Persicobacter psychrovividus: one gene and its partner. Each later gene encodes a partner of the first gene's protein in a complex. Links are inferred from orthologs where the notes say so. Each region holds a gene or a part of one and is shown in the gene's direction. Other genes may lie near its edges. The genes, in order: mnmE and mnmG.

Evidence for each region.
Region 2: the proteins of mnmE (region 1) and mnmG are in contact, whole or in part, in a solved structure (PDB 9HIP), measured with the Escherichia coli proteins. The link is inferred for Persicobacter psychrovividus from one-to-one orthologs.

The regions. Positions count from the first base shown.
Region 1 is NZ_AP025292.1:1,332,130-1,336,253, forward strand. What follows is about bases 597-3,505. They hold mnmE (tRNA uridine-5-carboxymethylaminomethyl(34) synthesis GTPase MnmE), read left to right. Parts: upstream 597-1,317; coding sequence 1,318-2,694; downstream 2,695-3,505. Other genes in these bases: AABK40_RS05890 (hypothetical protein), read right to left, coding at 947-1,216; AABK40_RS05900 (helix-turn-helix domain-containing protein), read left to right, coding at 3,039-3,419; AABK40_RS05905 (hypothetical protein), read left to right, coding at 3,403-3,505. Outside these bases: AABK40_RS05885 (hypothetical protein), read left to right, coding at 28-297; more of AABK40_RS05905, read left to right, coding at 3,506-4,124. UniProt on the Escherichia coli protein: Exhibits a very high intrinsic GTPase hydrolysis rate. Involved in the addition of a carboxymethylaminomethyl (cmnm) group at the wobble position (U34) of certain tRNAs, forming tRNA-cmnm(5)s(2)U34.
Region 2 is NZ_AP025292.1:67-17,819, forward strand. Bases 3,856-6,714 are described here. They hold mnmG (tRNA uridine-5-carboxymethylaminomethyl(34) synthesis enzyme MnmG), read left to right. Parts: upstream 3,856-4,281; coding sequence 4,282-6,147; downstream 6,148-6,714. Other genes in these bases: ybeY (rRNA maturation RNase YbeY), read left to right, coding at 3,856-4,147; AABK40_RS00025 (class I SAM-dependent methyltransferase), read left to right, coding at 6,192-6,714. Outside these bases: AABK40_RS00005 (coiled-coil domain-containing protein), read left to right, coding at 1-3,303; AABK40_RS00010 (ATP-binding protein), read left to right, coding at 3,309-3,710; more of ybeY, read left to right, coding at 3,710-3,855; more of AABK40_RS00025, read left to right, coding at 6,715-7,070; AABK40_RS00030 (Ig-like domain-containing protein), read left to right, coding at 7,057-8,778; AABK40_RS00035 (tetratricopeptide repeat protein), read left to right, coding at 9,445-11,277; AABK40_RS00040 (nitroreductase family protein), read left to right, coding at 11,359-11,946; AABK40_RS00045 (hypothetical protein), read left to right, coding at 11,995-17,202; AABK40_RS00050 (methylglyoxal synthase), read left to right, coding at 17,284-17,730. UniProt on the Escherichia coli protein: NAD-binding protein involved in the addition of a carboxymethylaminomethyl (cmnm) group at the wobble position (U34) of certain tRNAs, forming tRNA-cmnm(5)s(2)U34.

The DNA.
Region 1 (4,124 bases):
AAAACTCAAAATTTGACATGCAATAATATGAAGTGGGAAGCGGATACTTATCTTTTTCAGACTATTCAGGGAGAAATGAATTTAGTGATGGAGGGACACGAATTGTTGTCTGAAAACCCTCTGACTTATCAGGTACAAGCCAGCGGAAAGGAACTTCGTGTACAGTTTGGCGAAGAAAATATTGTGGTGTTTGAAGGCGATCAAGAAGCTTGTACTATTGCTATTGCGACCATTGATGAATGGGTAGATGAAGAAGCGGAAGCTTTGGGCTTTTTGGATGAATTTGAGGAGGAGTAACCTTCGGATTTATCCATTCAAACATTAATTAGGGCTACCCGTAAATAGCGCGTATTTTTCTTGGAGGCTCCTGCATCAAAAAGGACAGAAAGAGGTTTTTGATTTGCGATGGGATATCCGATTTGCGAAATAAAAAAATCTGTGGAAACCGGTGTAATCTGTCGGCAATATAAAATAGTGCAATAATTTGTGTTGCACCGCTCTTGGGCTTGAAATGCTTGTTGAGACATAATTCATGATGTCTCACATCGCATTTTTTGAATAAATCTAAGGGCACCTGAAAGATCAGCGTTGTGTTAGACATTAAAAATATCGTCTCTACGGGGTGCTATTCTAATCTTAAATGACATTGGTTCAGTCGATACAGCGGATTAATTACTATGAATCCTATCGGGGTCGTTGCATAACCATAAATTGATTTTGCCCTACAAAATTTTATTTGGTCACTGTAGGGGCTGACCTGTGTGTCTGCCCGAATCATCATAAATTTTGGTGGGTTGGATACACACATAGGTGCATCCGTACAGCTCACGAAATAATATTATGCACTATATGCAGAGCGCTGAGTTGTGCGACAGTCCCTGATCACTATAACAAAAACAAAAAAAATCCCACAACTTAACGGCTGTGGGATTTTTCATTTTCACCCTTATTCAACAATCTCCACATCACTCGCTTTGAGTTTGCACTGATCCCATTTTGGGTGCTGAACAATCATCTCTTCCAACAAATACTGAGGCCACTGATCCAAAGCATCAGCCTTGAATTCGACCAGCAAAGTAGGGTTTTCTGAATTTGGATTACTGATTTTCATAATCGTAACGACCTGCCCCCCCAATTGCAATTCATTCTCCAATGGGTTCACAACACCATCTTTGATCTTGACCAATTGTCCGCGTTTATAAGTAGTTTCTGCCATAACAGTTTTATTAATTTAAAGCTTTAATACGTGAAATTATCAAATTGCAGACCAATCCACAAATTTGATTATCTTTGCAACAAATAATAAGGAGAAATTATATGAACCCAATTGCATCCATGGACGATACGATCGTCGCATTGGCAACGCCACAAGGAGTGGGCGCTATCGCTGTCATCCGTCTTTCGGGGAAAGAGGCGATCGCAATTTGTAATAAAGTATTTCGTGGCAAAGACCTCACTAAGCAGGAAAGCCACACGATTCATTTCGGTACCATCCGCGATGGAGAAAAAATCATTGATGAGGTGTTGGTGTCGTTGTTCATCGCGCCGAAGTCTTTTACCAAGGAAGATGTCGTAGAGATTTCCACCCACGGCTCCCCTTATATTATAAAGCAGGTTATTCAATTGTTCCTGCGCGAAGGTGCCCGATTGGCCAGGGCTGGGGAGTTTACCAAGCGCGCCTTCATGAATGGGCAGTTCGACCTCGCTCAGGCCGAGGCCGTAGCCGATTTAATTCATTCGGATTCCGAAGCAGCACACAGCGCGGCGATGAATCAGATGCGTGGAGGGTTTTCAGCGGAAATTGCTGCCCTGCGTGATCAGTTAATTTACTTTGCGTCGATGGTGGAGCTGGAACTTGACTTCTCGGAAGAGGATGTTGAGTTTGCCGATCGCACGGAACTTCAAAATCTGGTCAATAGGTTACAGACGGTAATCAAGAAACTGATCGATTCCTTTGATCTGGGGAATGTCATTAAGAACGGCGTGCCTACCGTAATCGCGGGAAAGCCAAATGCGGGAAAATCTACCTTGCTCAATGCCTTGCTGAATGAAGAAAAAGCGATTGTTTCTGACGTCGCAGGAACGACACGGGATTTTATTGAAGATGAAATTCACCTCGAAGGACTCTCATTCCGATTCATTGATACGGCTGGTTTGCGAGATACCGACGACAAGGTGGAGGCCATCGGCGTCGAGCGAACGCGTGAAAAAATGAAACAGGCATCAGTAATCATTTACCTTTTCGATTTGGTGAATGAATCGCTGGAAGACATTAATGCTGAAGTCAAAAATCTCGAAGCGCAGTCGATCCCATTCATCAAAGTAGGCAACAAAATTGATGAAGCGGATGCCGAAAAAATCGCCAGCCTGAAAGCACAGGACGGCTGGTTATTTATCTCCGCAGGAAAGAAAGAAAACCTGGAAGAGTTGAAAGATCAGCTGGTGTCGAAAGTCAACCTGCAGGAAATCAAGTCTGGCAACACGGTGGTGACCAATGCTCGCCATTACGAATCACTGATTCGTACCAGCGAAGCATTAGACAATGTGACTACCGCCATTGCCGCCCAAATCTCTGGCGACCTGATGGCCATGGACATCCGCGAAGCCCTACATTATTTGGGGGAAATCAGCGGAACCGTTACAACAGATGACCTGCTGGAAACCATTTTCAGCAAGTTTTGTATCGGAAAGTAATACCTCCGACCGTCTAAGAATAATACTACCGAAGCCCTGCTATCTTGCTGATAGTGGGGCTTTTGTCGTTTTATGAAATTTGTCCAGTTGGTATAATCCATTACATTTGAGAAACAAGTCCGTCCCTTTTGAGAAATTTCAAGGGGAGAAAGGGACGGAGATGCCTCGTTTTAGGGGAGAGTTTTTTGAACATCAGTGAACAGCAATGAACAACTATGAACATCAGTGAACAACTATGGACAAACAAAAAAGGAGAGAAGTTTGAACGTCGGTGGACGTCAGTGAACAAACAAGGGGGGAGTTCTTTGAACACCAGTGAACAGTAATAGACAAACTCGGCGAAAATGAAAATGCAGAAAAATTGTCTTTACTGTAACCAGGAATTTACAGCACGGGCCACAACGACAAAGTATTGCTCGCATAAATGCAATCAACGGCACTACAAACAAAAGCGGAGGGAGAAGAACATCGATAAAGCGCTGTCTGAAAATAACCTTAGGGTGCTTTCGGCTATTCGTGCTAAAAATAAGGGGCAGACGGTTGCTCCACCTCAACAGGAGGAGTTTTTGAGTATACCACAAGCTTGTGAATTAATGGGGGTTAGTCGAGGAACTGTCTATGGTTTAATTAATAAAAATACTCTCAAAATTACTAAATTAGGTAGGAGGACAATTATTAAAAAAAGTGAAATACTAAAACTATTTAACCATGGAAACAATCAATAAGCAACCAACTGCAACGGAAATAGAAATGCTTGTGGCAGAGACCAAGCGCCTGTTTATTCAGACGATCTGTAATGATTTCATTGCCTTTTGTGAATCACCCGAAAATCAGTTCAAAAAGCTGAAAGTGAAACTCGATGATTTTGGCGATCAAATATGGCGGAAATATTTAGTTCCTCTAAAGTCTGCTCAGCTAAACGGGCAAACGCTTAACAATCCGCTTTTGGACCATCTCTATATGGAGCTTCCCTTCTATTTATCTGAATTTGAAGAGGGGTACCAATGGAAGGCCCTGATCGAATCTACCATTCCAAAACTGCAAATCAAATTTGGGGTGGATCATTACGAAACCACTTTCGAACCGCAATGGCTGACGGAAAAAAGTACTGACGCTTGGATGACTTTATTGGCTAAGTTCATGGTGATCCACGAACTGGTTGAGAAGGGGGCATTTTTCAGGAATCAGGTATTTATTGATGGCTTGAAGGCTTTGGGTGCAACTCCATTATGTAATAAAATTGAGAACTTATCCCCTCCTCCTACGCCTGAGCGTCTCTCACGTGAAACTGAAAACCCACCAATAATTGCTCAATTGATTCGTTTGGAGATCATTAGCAAGCAAGGGCTTTTTGAAGACAAAACGGACCAAGCCCGCTATTATTCCGAAACTTTACAACTGAAGAAAAATAAGTCTGGGTATAGTGCCCA
Region 2 (17,753 bases), 1.3 Mb from region 1 along the record:
AATGACAACCGTAATGAGCTAAATAACAAGCTCAAACAATTTAAAAGAAGATACTACCTGAACCAATTATTAAAAGGAGGGATCTTCTCATTTGCCATCATTGCCACAGCCTTCCTATTACTGAACACTGTGGAATTCGCCAGCCGATTCGGCAGCGGAATCCGCGCAGTATTTTTTTACAGTTTCATTCTATTACTGATCGGTAATTTCGCCTACTTTATTCTCAAGCCACTATTACAATTATTGGGAATACTCCAACCGATATCTGATGAAGAAGCCGCCCAAAAAATTGGGAGTTCACTTCCTACCATCGGAGATCGACTGCTCAACCTGGTACAGCTTAAAAAAAATGCTTCCACAGAAGATGGCCTCATCCACGCCTCCATCAATCAGAAAGCTACACAGCTGGATCCATACAATTTTACAGAAGCAGAGCCTGTCAAGAAAAATAAAAAATACCTCAAATACATTTATATCCCCTCATTGCTTATCGTGCTTATCCTCTTGTTCGTGCCTTCCTTTTTTGTGGAAAGCACCAAGCGAATTGTACAGTACGACAAATCCTTCAAGCCAAAAGCTCAATTTCAATTCAACATTCAAAATAAAAAGCTGATCGCCTTCAGGAACGAAGACTTCAATGTACAGCTTGCATTGCAAGGAGAGGCTATTCCTGCACAGGTTTACTTGAAAAATGCCGAACGACGTATCAAACTGAAGCAAAAATCTGCAGACAGTTTTGAATATACCTTCCCTAAAATTCAGCAGGATCAAGACTTTCAGTTTGAAGCTGCAGGTTTTTTTTCCGAAACCTACCATATAAAAGTGGTCCCTCGCCCACAGATCAAAAACTTTGAAGTGACCTTAAAGTACCCCAAATACCTTGGCCGAACAACCGATAAAATGGCCAATACAGGGAATTTTGAGGTTCCCGAAGGAACGGAAGTGTCGTGGAAATTCATGGCGCCTGATGCAGAGGAGTTTCTTGTCCATTTCAAAAATGAAGACAGCACCTATGCGCTTGCTTCAAAAAACGATGCCTTTAATCTTCAGAAAAAGGTGATGAACTCTGATCAATATGAAATTGACCTGAATAACCAGTATGGTAAAAATATCGACCCTGTGGTTTATCAGGTAAGCGTTGTTAAAGACGAATACCCAAAAATTCAGCTTGAGCAATTTCAGGATACGGTCTTGTTCAACTATATTATTCTCGGCGGAAACATCAGTGACGACCACGGGCTACGCGCACTTAGCCTGAAGTACAGAACCAACCCCAAGGGGAAGTTCAGGACGCACCGCTTTAAAATCGACCGACAAAAAACACAGCAGGGTTTTTACCTCAATTGGCCTTTAGATACCCTCGAACTGGCCTCTGACCAGAAGGTTGAATACTTTCTTCAGGTAACTGACAACGACCAGATCAACGGACCAAAATCATCGAAAACAGGTATTTACAGCTTTAATGTCCCCGACAAACAAGCCCTGAAAGAAAAAGTCGCGGAAGGCAATAAAGCCAATGAAAAAAATATTGATAAAAACCTTGAGCAAGCCAAATCTGTCCGTAATGAACTCAAGGATTTGGAACAGAAACTAAAATCTAAAAAGACCCTCAGTTGGCAGGATAAGCAACAAATTGATGACCTGATCAAAAAAAGACAGGAACTTAATGATGGTCTTCAGGAATTGCAGAAAAAGCATCAGGAAGAAATGGCTCGGCGCGAACGGTTCGAAGAGCAGAAGAATAAATCCATTAAAGAAAAGGTGGAAAAATTGCAAGAGCTGATGAATGAGCTTCTTGATGATGAAACCAAAAAACTTTATGAAGAACTGCAAGAACTGATGAAAGAGCAGTCGCAGGATATGGATCAGGTGCAGGACAAGCTAAAAGAGATTGACCAAAAAGAACAGAACCTTGAGGAGGAACTGGAAAGAACAATGGAGCTGTTCAAAAGAATGAAGTTTGACCTCGAGGCCGATCAGCTTACCAAACAAATCGAAGAACTGGAAGATAAGCAGGCAAAACTGAATGAAAAAACAGACGAAGCCCCAAAAAGTGAACTCGAAGAGCTGAAAAAAGAACAGCAAAAACTCAATAAGGATTTTGAGGACATCAAAAAAGAGATGTCCGAATTACAAAAAACCAATAACGACCTGAAAGCACCGAACTCAATGCCTGACCTTTCGAAGGAGGAACAAAAAGTTGAACAGGGGCAAGAGCAGTTCGATCAGGCTGCCGAACAAAAGAAAAAGAAAAAAGCCAAGCAGGCTCAAGAACAGATCAGCCAAAACCTTCAGCAAATGAAGCAAAAAATGCAGCAGATGCAGCAGAGTGCTGAAATGGAAATGGTGCAGGAAAATATGGAAAACCTGCGGCATATCTTGAATAACCTCATTAACCTCTCTTTTGAACAGGAGGCCACCATGAAGGAATTCCGGCAAACAAGGCAAAGTGATCCTCGTTTTCTCGATTTAAGTCAGCAACAGTTGAAAATACAGGCTGACTCGAAAATCGTTCAGGATTCACTGAAAGCACTTGCTCAGCGTGTTTTTCAAATTTCTTCCTTCGTAACACGAGAACTCAATGAGATGAATAGCCATCTTAACCGCTCTTCTTCGTATATTAAGGAACGCAAAAAAGGAAATGCGCTCAGCGAACAGCAATTTGCCATGACTTCAATGAATAACCTGGCTTTACTGCTCGATGATGTGCTCTCACAAATGCAACAGCAAATGGCAGAAATGAAAGGTAACTCTGGTGGGAAGCCTCAAAATAAGCCAATGCCAAGCCCGAGTATGAGCGAATTACAGCAACAACTCAATGAAAAAATCAATCAATTAAAAAAGAGTGGCAAATCGGGAAGGCAATTGTCTGAAGAAGTTGCTAAATTAGCTCAAGAACAAGAGCAAATTCGTCGTGCTTTGCAGGAAGCGGAAAAAGAAGCCGAAGGTAAAAATGGCAAAGGCGGCAAAGATTTGCAAAAAGCCATTGAAGAAATGGAAAAGACTGAACTCGATTTGGTAAACAAACAGCTCAGTGATCAAATGATGAACCGTCAAAAGGACATCATGACCAGACTCCTGGAGTCTGAAAAAGCTGATCGGGAAGACCAACTGGATGAGAAAAGGGAAGCGGAGACGGCAAAGAACTATCAACAGGAAGTGCCTGAAGCAATCGAAGAATATATTCGACAAAAACAAAAAGAGCTCGAGCGGTTCAAAACTATTCCGCTAAAACTCAACCCTTATTATAAAAAAGAGGTCAATCAATATTTCAAAAGATTAGAAAACAACAATATCCGGTGATAACAATGGAGTCAATCAAAATTGAAATTCCGTCATTGAGTGAAAATATCCGTATCGTCGAAAGCTTTATCGACAATACCAAAGAAAAATACCAACTCAACGATGACATTTATGGCAATATCATGATTGCGATAACTGAGTCTGTGAACAATGCCATCCAACATGGCAACAAATTTGATAAAGATAAAAACGTAACCCTTACGGTGCACCACAATGAGGAGGCAGTAAAATTTACGGTCGAAGACGAGGGAATCGGCTTTGACTTTAATAACTTGCCCGATCCTACGGCACCCGAGAATATCGATCAGCCACATGGGCGTGGAATCTTCCTGATTAAACACCTTTGTGATGAAGTCGAATTTAAAAATGAGGGCCGTATTTTAGAGTTATCATTTTATTTAAATTAATGGAAGACCAAATTAATTTTTTCACAGAGGAAGTAGATTTCAATACAGAACAGATCAACAACACCAAAGCGTGGGTTAATCAAGTCATTGAAAATGAAGGGTTTGAGCTTGAAGAAATCAATTTTATCTTTTGTAGTGACGAATACCTGCATAAAATAAATGTGGAGTATTTGGATCACGACACCTATACCGATGTTATCACTTTTGATAACAGCGATACGGCCGGATTTATTGAAAGTGATATCTTTATCAGTATTGAGAGAATCATCGAGAATGCCAAAACCCATGAGCAGTCTTTTGATCATGAGGTCAAAAGGGTTATTATTCATGGGGTTTTGCACTTGCTTGGCTACAAAGACAAATCTGAGCAGGAAGCTTCCCTGATGAGAACAAAAGAAAATGAAGCAATTGCGCTTTTTGAAAAATCTTTTGCTTAAATTTGCGCAAGCATTTGAATATCAAAATGTTCCACGTGAAACACTTCACCTTTAACAGGTAAGCACGTTTCACGTGGAACATTTACTTTTAATACTGTTTTACACGCCAAGAAAATAAGACAAAGGGAAAGCCTATGTTTACAGAATATGATGTGATCGTTGTCGGAGCTGGCCATGCAGGCTGTGAAGCTGCTGCTGCCGCTGCCAATATGGGTATGCAAACACTATTGGTAACGATGAATATGAATACGATCGCACAGATGTCATGTAACCCTGCTGTGGGTGGGGTCGCAAAAGGTCAGATCGTAAGGGAAATTGATGCCCTTGGAGGACAAATGGGAATCATTACCGATAAATCGATGATTCAGTTTAGAATGCTGAACCGATCGAAAGGACCTGCCATGTGGAGCCCGAGAGCCCAAAGCGACCGAATGAAGTTTGCTGAAGAATGGCGTATGCGCCTGGAACAAACAGAAAATCTTGACTTCTGGCAAGAGATGGTAACGGGCTTAATCATTGAAAAAGGGGAGGCCAAAGGCGTAATCACCAGTCTGGGATTGAAAATCCGTTCCAAAACTGTTGTTCTTACAAACGGGACGTTCCTTAATGGTACCATTCATATTGGAGAAAAACAGTTTGGTGGTGGACGCGCAGGAGAAGGTGCAGCAAAGGGAATTACAGAACAACTCGTTGACCTTGGAATGGAAGCTGGCCGAATGAAAACGGGCACACCTCCACGTGTTGATGGCCGAAGCCTTAACTGGGAGGCCATGAGCGAACAACCTGGCGACGAGCAGCCTTACAAATTTTCTTTCAGCGATGAAACAAGCACACTCAAGGAGCAAAGAAGCTGTTACATCACTTACACCAACCCTGAGGTGCATGAAACATTGAAAGAAGGATTCGACCGTTCACCAATGTTCAATGGTAGAATCCAGGGACTTGGTCCACGTTATTGCCCATCGATTGAAGACAAAATCAACCGATTTGCTGAACGCGATCGTCATCAGATTTTTGTTGAGCCAGAAGGATGGAATACTTGTGAAATCTATGTAAATGGTTTTTCCTCATCGCTTCCTGAAGATATTCAGATGAAGGCTTTGCGAAAAATTGAAGGATTTGAGCAGGTGAAAATGTTCCGTCCAGGCTATGCGATTGAGTATGATTTCTTCCCACCGACACAACTTCAGATGTCATTGGAAACCCGCACAGTCAAAAATTTATATTTTGCAGGCCAAATTAATGGTACCACAGGATATGAAGAAGCTGGCGCACAGGGACTGATGGCTGGTATCAATGCCGCTTTGCGCGTAAAAGAGGAAAATCCACTGATCCTGAAACGTTCTGATGCCTATATTGGCGTTCTGATTGATGATTTGGTAAACAAAGGGACTGATGAGCCTTATCGCATGTTTACTTCACGTGCTGAATATCGAATCTTGTTACGTCAGGATAATGCTGATCTCCGCCTTACAGAGCAGGGACACAAGATTGGATTGGCAAGTCAGGAGCGTTTCGATAATATGATCAAGCGCAAAGAAAACGTAGATCAGCTGATTGAAACCTTGAGGGTGTCCAAATTTAAGCCTAAACAGGCAAACCCTCAGCTTGAAACCATGAATTCGGCACAGATCAAAGAATCGCAGTCGGCTTACCGTTTACTGAAGCGTCCCGAGCTTTCCATGCAACAGGTCGGTGTAATCACGCCTGAGTTCGAGCAGCAAATGTCCCAGTATGATCCTTTGGCAAAAGAGCAGGCAGAAATACTGATCAAGTACGATACTTACATCGAGAAGGAGCAGAAGATGGCGGAGAAGATGGATAACCTTGAAAACCTTTACATCAAGGACAGCATTGATTTTGCTGAAATAAAGGCACTGTCCTCTGAGGCAAGGGAAAAACTGACAAGGTTACGTCCAACTACATTAGGGCAAGCATCAAGAATTTCTGGTGTATCACCTGCTGATATTTCGGTATTAATGATTTACCTTGGCAAGTAGGAACAAGTGTTCCACATGAAACACCTTTTTCGGTCTACTGGTTTATGTTAAAAGAATTTAAAGATTGCCCTGTTTGTCAGGGCAATCATTTTACGCATTTTTTAAATTGTACGGATCACACCACCACTCAGGAGCAGTTCAATATTGTTACCTGTGATGATTGTGGTTTCAAATTTACCAATCCATATCCTGCGAATTTAGGGGCATATTATAAAGATGAAAGTTATATTTCGCACACCAACAAGGCGCAAAATTTAACGCAACGGATTTACAAAATTGCCCGAAAATATACGCTTGGTCAAAAGGAAAAAATGGTATCAGGGCTCTCTGATGGCCGAAAAATTCTTGATTTTGGTTGTGGTACAGGTCATTTCCTGAACAAGTGTGCTGAAAGTGGCTGGCAGGTTCAAGGCCTGGAGCCAAGTGATCAGGCACGGAGTCAGCATGGTCTACTTTTGCAGGGAAAAATTGTCAATAGTATCGACCTGCTAAGCGATGAAAAAGTGGATATCATCACCTTGTGGCACGTGCTTGAACATATTGAAGCACTCAATGAAACCCTTGACAAGCTTCGCCAAAAACTTTGTTCCACGGGAAAATTACTCCTCGCAGTACCCAATGCGGCCAGTCTGGATGCCAAAATTTACCAGGAGCACTGGGCGGCTTATGATCTGCCGAGACACCTCTATCATTTTGAGCCCCAAACGATGGCTTTGCTGGCTAAAAAACATGGCTTTAAAATCAGCGCGCAGAAACCCATGAAATTGGATTCCTTTTATGTAAGTTTACTGAGTGAGGAATATAAGACAGGCAAACAAAACTACCTGCCAGCCTTCATGGCGGGGCTAAAATCAAATTTGGCTGCGCGAAAAGACAATAATTACAGTAGTTTAATCTACATTTTGGAACATGAAAGTAAATAAATTAGCGAACCTCTTACTGGCATCGGGGATTTCTGCCCTATTTGTAACCTCCTGTGCGAATGTCAGACAACCCGCTGGTGGTCCTCGGGATACTATTCCGCCGACCCTGGTAAATTCGGTGCCTCAGGTAGGCTCTGTAAATTACAGGGGGAAAAAGTTCGTGCTTACTTTTGATGAGTACACGCAGGCTAAAAACCTGAAAACCAAGCTACTCATTACGCCTCAAACAGATGTGCGTTATCAGTTCCGCACCAAAAAGAAATCCCTGATCATTGAATTCGAGGAACCTCTGAAGGAAAATACCACCTATACTTTCAACTTCCAGGATGCCATTCAGGATATCAATGAGAATAATCCGTGGAAAAATGCCGTATTTGCATTCAGTACCGGGGATTATATCGACAGCCTGAAAATCAATGGAACGGTACGCGATGTACTCACTGGAGCACCTGTAAAGGAGGCGACAGTCGCTTTGTTTGACATCAAAGATACCTTGGACATTTACACTGGAAAGCCAGAATATTTTGCCAAAACAGATGAAGAAGGCCATTACAATCTGAGTCATATCCGTCACGGTAAGTTTAAAGCTTACGCTTATCTGGACGAAAATAACAACCTGATCAACGAGCCCAAAAGTGAGCCCGCAGGCTTGTATCCCGATACACTCAGCCTTGATACCGACCGCGACAGCCTTCATTTCAACTTAATTCTTGCGGATGCACAGCCATTCAAAATGAATTCTGCCAAAGAAAATGGAAAGTACTTTGATGTGCTGTTCAATAAGTATGTGAAAAGTTATCAGTTGTCATTTAAAAATGACGATCAGCTGATGCTGTCTACTTTCAGTCCTGAGCATAATGGTGTTCGCTTTTTTAATGCGACACAAATCCCAGAGAATGACAGTATTCCAACGCAGATTATTGCCACAGATACAGTAGGAAATAAGGTAGTAGAAAATTTCCACGTGAAATTTGCGGATGGGACAAAGCGTAAATATGCTGTACTTGAACAAGAAGTTCAGAAATATGCCAACGACAACCCCATTCAGGATACTTTAATTGAGAAAATTCAGTTTTCAAAACCAATACGAGTTGTACATCCTGACTCTATGATGGTGATTTACGATTCCTTGAACTTTATTCGCCTCGATATCGATAAAGACTTAAGCTGGAATAAACGCTTTGATGAAGTAACCATCAAAAAAGCCATAAAGCTGGACTCAATTTTCCTTCCTCCTGCAGATACGCTGTTTCTTGACAGCCTGAAAGCGGATAGTATTTATATTCAACAGCCTGAAGCACGAACTTTTACAGATATGAAGCTTCATATTCCACATGGAGCTTTTATCAGCATTGAAAGTGATACTGCCCAGGCGATTGATGAGAAGTTTACCCTGGCGAATAAGGAAAATCTCGGAAGTATCGAAGGAACAATTACGACAGACTATAAAAATTATCAAATTCAGCTGGTTACTGCTGATTTTAAAGTTGTAAAAACAACAACGGCTGATAAAAATGGCCATTATAGCTTTTATAATTTGAAGCCAGCCACTTACAAAATTCGAGTTTTAATCGATGAAAATGGCAATGGGCAGTGGGATATTGGTAATATCCTTAAAAATGAAGCCCCAGAACCTGTATTTTTCTTTCAGGATGAGGTAGCAATACGCGCCAACTGGGAATTAACCAACATTGATTTCAAAATGTAATCCCTCGATTAATCATTCAAAAATCGCCGACTCCTTAATGGAGTCGGCGATTTTTTTTGCCCTCTTTTTCACGTGGAAAATTAAAAAGGCCGTCAATTTCATGATTGACGGCCTTTTTTTTGCTCGCGAAACTCCTTTTTCCACAATGCTTTTTTCACCATTCTGAAAATCCGTTTCAAAATTTATTTCTGAACCGCCTTACCCACATTAATCGGTCGTTTTGCTGCTTTTTTTGTCGATTTTTCACGTACAAATTATTACCGGAGGATAACCCTGTGGATAACCGTTGAAAAGTCCGGAATAAGTCCGATTTTCACTAAAAGTTATCCCCACTTACCCACACTTATCTTGGGCGTTTCCCGAAATTCCAAATCCACGTTCATAAGTTCGATTTATACACCCCGAAATCCCCCATTTTATCCACTTGTGGACAGTGTGGAAAAAAGTTATCCACAAAATAATTGTTTTCGCGAAATTCAATGTTAATTAGCTTAAAAACAAGTAATTTCATGTGGATAATGGCTGTGGATAAGTCCCCATATCGGTTTACTGATCGTGCAAAAATCGCTGATTTTTAAATAATCAGTAACTTATCCACTAATCCACACCGTAATAAATACAATAACTCTTTTTAAAAAGAATATATATAAACTAATACTATCTATCATGTGGAAAACATCCCTCGCTTTTAAGATTCTTGGATTTACTGCTTTTTTAAGTTTTGGAATTCTTTCAAGTCAAGCACAAGATTTTCAAAAAGTGAGTATTGCTGAAGAATACTTAGGAAGGGGAGAAATTGAGAAGGCTGAGGATATTTATGAAAAATTGGCGCGAAACAATGAAAACCTTCCGCTGATTCATAAACCCTATCTCGATTTGCTGTTCAGCACTAAAAATTTCAAGCAGGCAGAAAAGTACCTCAACAGGGCGATCAAGAAAAATCCAGAAGATATGATTTACCAGGTCGATCGGGGACGGCTGTACGAATCGCAAGGGGAGATGAGCCAGGCGGAAAAATATTTCAATAATTTGATTGACGATCAGGCTAAGGACTTGAACAACCTACGGAACCTGGCGCAGGAGTTTTACAGAGCGCAGGAATTTGACTGGGCTGAGCTTACTTTTTTGAAAGGTCGCAAGGTGGCCAAGAATGAGGGGTTATTTGCTCATGAGCTGGCAAATATCTATCGCATGACCAACCAAAAAGACAAGATGGTCAATGAGTACGTTCAGATGGCCGTTAGGAACCCCAAGAATCGATCCTACGTCAAAAATGTACTCCAGTCAGCTTTAACCGACGAAGAGGACCTGGAGGCTTTTGAAAGCTACCTGATCGACAGGATACAAAAAGACGGCAAGGAAGCCTTCTATCCCGAGATGCTCATTTGGGCAAACATGCAACAGCGGAATTTTTACGGCGCCTTCGTTCAGGCGCGCAGCTTGGATAAGCGAAGCAAGAGCAATGGCGACTACCTGATGAATGTGGCACAGATGGCGTTGCGCCATCAGGATTATGAACATGCCGTCATGGCCTACGATTACGTCATTGAGCATTATCAGAAAAGCCCGAATTATTTCCTGGCCCGCAATGCAATTATCAAGGCAAGGGAGGAACAAGTGAAAAATACCTATCCTGTAGAGATGAATTCTATTGATGAGCTCATCAGTAGCTATGAGAAGCTCATCACGGAGGTTCCGACCTCGCAGACAACCTTGGAGGCCAAAAAGAATAAGGCGATGTTACACGCGCTCTACAAGGGCGAATACGACATCGCGATTAATTTGCTGGAATCTGTGGTTGGGCAACAAAAGGTTTCAAAACAACTGAAGCTGGAGTGCAAGATCGCCCTTGGTGATATTTATCTTTTGAAAGATGAACCCTGGGAATCTCGATTGCTGTATGCACAGGCAGAAAAGGAGGGGAGGGAAACCCCGATTGGTTATGATGCGAAGTTGCGCAGCGCCAAATTATCCTATTACACGGGGGACTTTAAGCTTGCCGCTGCCCATCTCGATGTACTGAAACTCGCTACGACAAGGGAAATTGCCAACGATGCCATGTCGTTGAGCTTACTGATCAAAGACAACACCGCACTGGACAGTACCGAAACGGCCATGAAAACCTATGCGGCAATTGATCTGTTGCTGTTTCAGCACAAAAACGACCAAGCGCTCGCGGGGCTGAAAAAAATGCTCACCGATTTTCGGGGGCACAGTTTACAGGATGAAATTCATTACCTGATGGCTGAAGTTTACAAAAAGCAGGGAAGCTTTCCGTTGGCACTGGAGCATCTGCAGAAGGTGATCGACCTGAACCCTGCCGATATTAAGGCTGATGACGCCATGTTTGAAAAGGCCAAAATCTATGAAATTTATCTGAAGGAAAAACAGGCGGCAATGGAAACCTACGAGCTGCTAATGAAAAATTACCCTGGAAGTATTCATGTCGATGAATCCCGAAAGCGGTTTAGAGCCCTTCGGGGGGATTTTCCGAATTAACCGAAAGAATAAATGTAAAGGAAGGAATAATATTTCTTCCTTTTTTGTTCTTTTGTTGTGTAAATTGAAATATTACAAATCATGAACCTCCCAACAGACTATATCGACCAGCTGATCGCCAAACGCAGATCCATCTATCCCGACCAATACACTGGTGAAGTGATTGACGATGGAGTTATTGAACAGCTTCTTGAAAATGCCCGTTGGGCACCTACGCACAAACTGACGCAGCCTTGGGCATTTACCGTATTCACTGGTGCTGGCCTGCAACAGCTGGCTGATTTTCAGTCCACACTTTACAAAAAAGTAGCAGAGGAGCAGGGGACTTTCAAGGAAGAAAAATTTCAGAAATTGGCCAATAAACCATTGAAATCCTCCCATATCATTGCGATTGGAATGCGCAGAGATCCCAAGCAATTAGTGCCTGAAGTTGAGGAAGTCGCTGCGGTGGCTATGGCCGTTCAGAACATGTACCTTTCCGCTACCGCCTATGGCATCGGCTGTTATTGGGGATCGGGGGGCGTAACTTATTTTCCTGAGGCCAAGGCATTTTTTGATCTTGGAGAGGAAGATCAGCTCTTAGGATTTTTATATTTAGGAGTACCAGAAAAATGGCCCCTAAAACATAAAAGAGCACCATTGTCTGAAAAAGTTCGTTGGGTTCGTTAATATTTATATTGCTAAGAACATCGCTTAAATTTGCTAATGCAAGCCTATATGCATCGACTGTTAATATTATTTTTTATTGCCTTCATTTCCTGCTTTTCGAGCAGCTATGCACAACGTATGAAGCCTGCGGAACATATGGATTCGCTGAATATTCGTGTGCTTGAAGTTATGAAAGCAGGCAAGTCTGACCGTTTTTTATCAACAGGTCAGCAATTTGATTCCCTTTGGACAGGTGGAAGCCTGTCATCAAGTCAGAAAGATAGAATCTATAAATTGTACAGTAAAATGGTGGAGAAGCAGTGGCGCGCGAAACCCTTCCTGTACGAGGTTACTTCCACCCTGACATCGGCCCGATACGTTACTGGTCTTTCTGTTGTGCAGTACGATGCACTACTCGATCAGCTTGAAAAAGGGATCGTCGAATTATCTCCCAAGGATTTTATTATGATGACCGAGGCGCTGCATACCTTTATGGCAAATCAGGCGCTTAATTATACCAATTTCTTTAAACTGATAGGGGAAGATGCACAATTTTCGCTAAAGTATGAGAGCGTTGCGGCTTATGTACCAACAGAGGAAAGCAGTGAAGAAGAACAGCAAAGCAGCGATGATGACTGGAATACTGAACCTGCGGATGATACAGAAAACGATAGTTCGGAGCAGGAAAGTGACGATAATTGGGGAAGCTGGGACTGGGGCGACAGCACGGACGATAGTACCACCGACGACAGCAGTACCGATGACGACGGAGGCTGGAGTTCCGCCGATGATGTTGCCGACAATTGGGGCGACAATGTAATTGTGGAGGATGAGAATAAAATGACGCTCGAGGAGCGGATCGATAGCTTTATTCAGGATGATGCTCCTGCGATCGAAGGTCCTTATATTCATTTTGATCGGGTAAACCTGGTATTTCAGACGCCTTTTGATTCCGTTGTGGTGATGGATGTTCAAGGGGATTTTTTATTGAAAGAGGGTATTTTTGTCGCCTATTCAGGAAAAATGGATTGGTCGTCTACGGGCGGATGGGAAGAAAACAGCCCTTACTGTACATTTACAAAATTTCACTTCAATGTTAGGCAACCCAAGTTTGGTGTAGAAAAAGCAACACTTTACTACCCAGAAAAACTTCGCCAGCCCACCCTCGGTGTATTTGATTTTAAGAGTGTTCGCAAGAAGAAAAATGCGGTTCCCTCCTATCCAAGATTTACTTCCTACGGAAGCGACATTGAACTTAAAACTTTCATAGATAATAATTTCAGCTATCAGGGAGGTTTCTCCCTTTGGGGATTGCGATCGTCTTCCAATTCTATATTTGGTGGCGGAAGTGAAGTCAAGTATGCAGGTACAGGCAACCGCTCGTTCAGGATCGCTTCAGGTTTGGTAGAATATACCGACTCGGCATTCCATGTTAATAATGGTGCACTGACGATAAAATATGGGCGAGATTCTCTCTTTCACCCAGAGATGGAAATTGATTACCGTCAGGCAGATACTACCCTTCACGCCCTCAAGCGAAAAGGCGTAAACGAAATGGCCCCCTTTCAGGTCACCTTTTTTGATATGGACATTAAGGCAGATTACCTGCGCTGGAAGCTGAATCAGGATTCTCTTGACATTTCTATCTTTCAGGCCAGAGATCACCGTCCCGCTTTTTTTGAGTCGAGAGATTATTTCAATAAGAAAAATTATCAGTCCCTGACCTCCATTTATGGCTTTCATCCACTGAATGCCCTGAACTATTATAGTCAAAAGATACGGTCGAAATCTTTCGGGATGTACGATTTTGCTGAATCGATCAAAAAAGACCCCAAGATTGTACAGCAGGCGATGTTTAAGGCACGTGAGGGTGGTTTTATTGACTACGACCCAGAAACGACCATCATTACGGTAAAGGATAAAACCAATCATTACAACGCCTCCTTCCGTCACAAAAAAGATTATGATGACCTGACGATACCTTCGCGAACCAATAGTGCTCCGAATGCGACTTTGCACCTCGATGAGAAAAAGATGACTGTACGCGGGATCAATAAGTTTTATATCAGTGAAAAGCTCGATGTGTATATTCAGCCTGAATCTGAGCAGATAGATTTGATTGGTAAGCGGGACTTTACCTTTAACGGTCACCTGTTTTCAGGAAATTTTGAGTTCATCGGAACGGATTTCGTTTTTCGCTACGACAGCTTTTTGATTCAGCTTAATAAAATTGACTCCATCAGGTTCTATTTGCCTGACTCCGTAAGTGGTGAGCGCAGGCAGGTAGACAACTCCCTGGTATCAGCAGAAGAGCAACTCACGGCCAGTCTAAACTCCAATATGGGCGCGACCAACGGAACACTTTATATCAACAACCCAAAAAATAAGTCGGGAATCAGGCAGTATCCAAGTTATCCTCGATTCGATGCAGAACGCGGTGCGGTGGTGTATTTTGATAACCACAGTTACCTTGATAAGGCCTATGACCGTCAGGTTTATTTTATCATCCCTCCTTTCTCCATTGATAGTCTGGCAGGTGGCGATCCTTCCGCTATTGGTTTTCAGGGGCGCTTTGTTAGTGGGGGAATTTTCCCTGACTTTGAAGAGAAATTGTCGATTATGCCAGATAATTCCCTGGGCTTTGTACATAAAGTCCCTGAGGAAGGATATGCGCTTTATGATACCGACGGCATTATTTATGATGAAGTAAGACTCGATAAACAAGGGCTACAAGGAAAGGGGCACTTTGAGTTGCTTTCCAGTAAAACCTTTGCCACAAAATACACCATGTATCAGGATTCCATGCGGGCATCATCAAGTCATTCAACCATTGAGGCGGGAGGTTTTGCAGGGATCAGCTACCCTGCCGTAGATGGCGAAGGCTTGGAACTGTTGTGGTTGCCACGCGAGGACAGCCTGTTTCTGCAAACTACGGAAACACCGATCAAAATTTATGAGGAAGGTGATTTGACAGGGGCGACAGTACTTACGCACAGTGGATTGCGGGGTAAAGGAAATTTTGATATTCGGGGTTCAGAAACCGCCTCCGACAAGTTCAGGTATGAGGAACTGAAGTGGCAAGCTGAAGAAGCACAGTTTAATATTAACTCGGAAGATTCCACCAAGGCGACCCTTTATGGCGATAATGTTTCTGTGGATTTCAACCTCGAAGAAAACCTGGCAAAGGTATCTCCAGAGGTCGAGGGTGATGCCGCAATTTCATTCCCTTATGCGATGACCAAGACCTCGATTACGGAAGCGAATTGGGATTTGGATAAGGACATCATTACGATGAACAAGCCTAAAGAGGTTGATATCAAGGACTCCTACTTCTACTCCACCCGACCCGATATGGACAGTCTGGTGTTTTCAGCAGAAGGTGCCTCTTATGATATTGCACGACAGGAAATGGAGGTGACAGGTATTCCGTACATTACAGTGGCCGATGCCCTGATTAGTCCAGACTCCAGCAGAATTACCATTCAGCCGAATTTTGTTTTACCACAGCTGACCAATGCGAGCCTGGTTATTGATACCCTCAATGGCTACCATAACCTGATCGACGGAAACATCAATATCCTTTCGCGTAAAGCATTTGAGGGCGATGCCTCCTACCGCTTTGTAAATGCGGTGCAGGATACTTTCAATATTAAATTTAATCAGTTTGAATTATTGCCTGACCGTAAAAAGCAACTTCATACAGAGTCCAATGGTGAAATTCATGAGGAAGATAACCTGCTGATTTCTCCAGGAATGTACTTTAAAGGTACCGCAACCATGTACGCAACCAGTAAACCACTTTTGCTGAATGGTTTTGTCAAACTCGATTTGAAAAATATCCCTGATTACGATACCTGGATTGTGTACGAAAGTAATGATGAAGAACAGCAGGAAATCATTTTCGATTTTGCTTCAGCAATCACCGAAGAAGGCGATCCTCTGACTGCAGGAATTCACTTTGAAGATGGTACCAATCAGCTTTACACCACCTTTATTTTTGAAAAGCACCAAATGTCGGATCAGGATTTCTTCGTTCCCAATGGCCTGCTTTCTTATGATCGGGAGAAAGGCCACTACATTGTGGAGGATACCATGAAAACACGTGGGCATTCTTTTGCAGGTAAGTTCTATACCTATAACGAGGAAACTTCAGACATTACCTTTGAGGGGAAAGTGGATCTGATGAATAACCTGAACCCGAAGGTCTTTAAATTCAGGCTGAATGCTTCTGCAATTGGTTCTGGAAACCTGAACAACAATACGGTTAAGTTCAATGGTTTCACAACCATAGAAACCATCCTTCCGAGTGCTTCCCTGACCTCCATGGCCAATACCATTAACTTGGCAGCAGAGGATAAAGGATTAGCCAAAGCCAACGATGACCTGACGCAACTATTCTATAAGGTCAGTGAAATTATTGGGGATCGGGCAACGAAGAATTACGAAACCATGCTATCGACAGATTATGCTCCTTTGGTAAAGATGTCGAGAAAATTGCAGCGGGGAATTGTACTTTCAAACTTCGACATGGAGTGGTCGCAGGATCAGACGGCCTGGTACTCGGTTGGAAATATCGGTATCTCCAATATTTTGGGTATTGATATCAACGCCAAAACCGAAGGCTATCTGGAGGTGAAGAAAACCGTTGATGGCGATATTGTCAATCTCTTCCTGAGTGCAGGGCAAGAAGCCTGGTATTATCTGAATTACAATTATTCGGAAAATCGCTTCTCCACCTACTCTGCCGACCCTGTTTACAACGAGGCGGTGATCAAGAAGAGTAATGTTGACAAAGCGAAAATGGGAGAGTTTATTATGGCGATTTCTGATAAGGAGGAAGTGATGAACTATGTCAATAGATTCCGACTGATTTATCTTGATATTGAAGAGGAGTTTGTGATCTCAGAACCATCGCTCACCGAAGACTCAGGAGATCCGTTCTTTGATGCGGGTAGCCTTGAAGAAGATGAAAATACGGAAAATATTATCTTCAGCGACGATGATGAAAGCCTGTATGATGATGCCGTGGAGGAAGACGAAAATGAAAGTAATGCCCCTGTGAGTGAGTCTGTAGAGCAAGATGAGGTTACTGAAGACGATGGCTTCGGAGAGGAAGAACTGAAAAACGAGGAGGCGCAAAAGCCCAAGAAGGAAAAGAAAGGGCGCAAACGGAAAGGGAAAAAGAAAAAAGAGGAAGAAGTCGTAAAACCTGAACCTCAGCAGGAACAGCAGGACGATGAAGACAGCCTTTATGATGATGAAGATGATGGCTTTTAGTGCTGAATTTATGTGACATTGCAAGGATTTTTCCTTGACATTGTGCTTCTTTGTTAGGATATAAATTTGATTTAATTTTTTATGGCAACATTAGGTAAGTATAAAAATATCGCCTTGGTGGCGCATGACAATCGCAAGAAAGCGATGATGGATTGGGCTAAAAAGCATAAAGAAAAATTGGGTAAGCATAATATCTTTGCTACTGGAACAACAGGAAAACTGCTCGAAGAGACGCTCGATATTAAAGTCAACCGATTCTTCAGCGGACCTTTAGGCGGTGACCAGCAGATTGGTGCTAAGATTGCTGAAGGAGAAATAGATTTTTTGATTTTCTTCTGGGATCCATTGGAGCAACAGCCTCACGATCCAGACATCAAAGCTTTATTGCGTATTGCAGTGGTATATAATATTCCTGTTGCAAGTAATATTGCTTCTGCGGATTTCTTATTGAGCTCTCCGTATTTTGAGTCGGAATATGCCGCTGATGCCGTTGATTTTGATGAGTACCTGAACCGTACGATTGAATAGATAAAAAATGATGACGCAAGTGG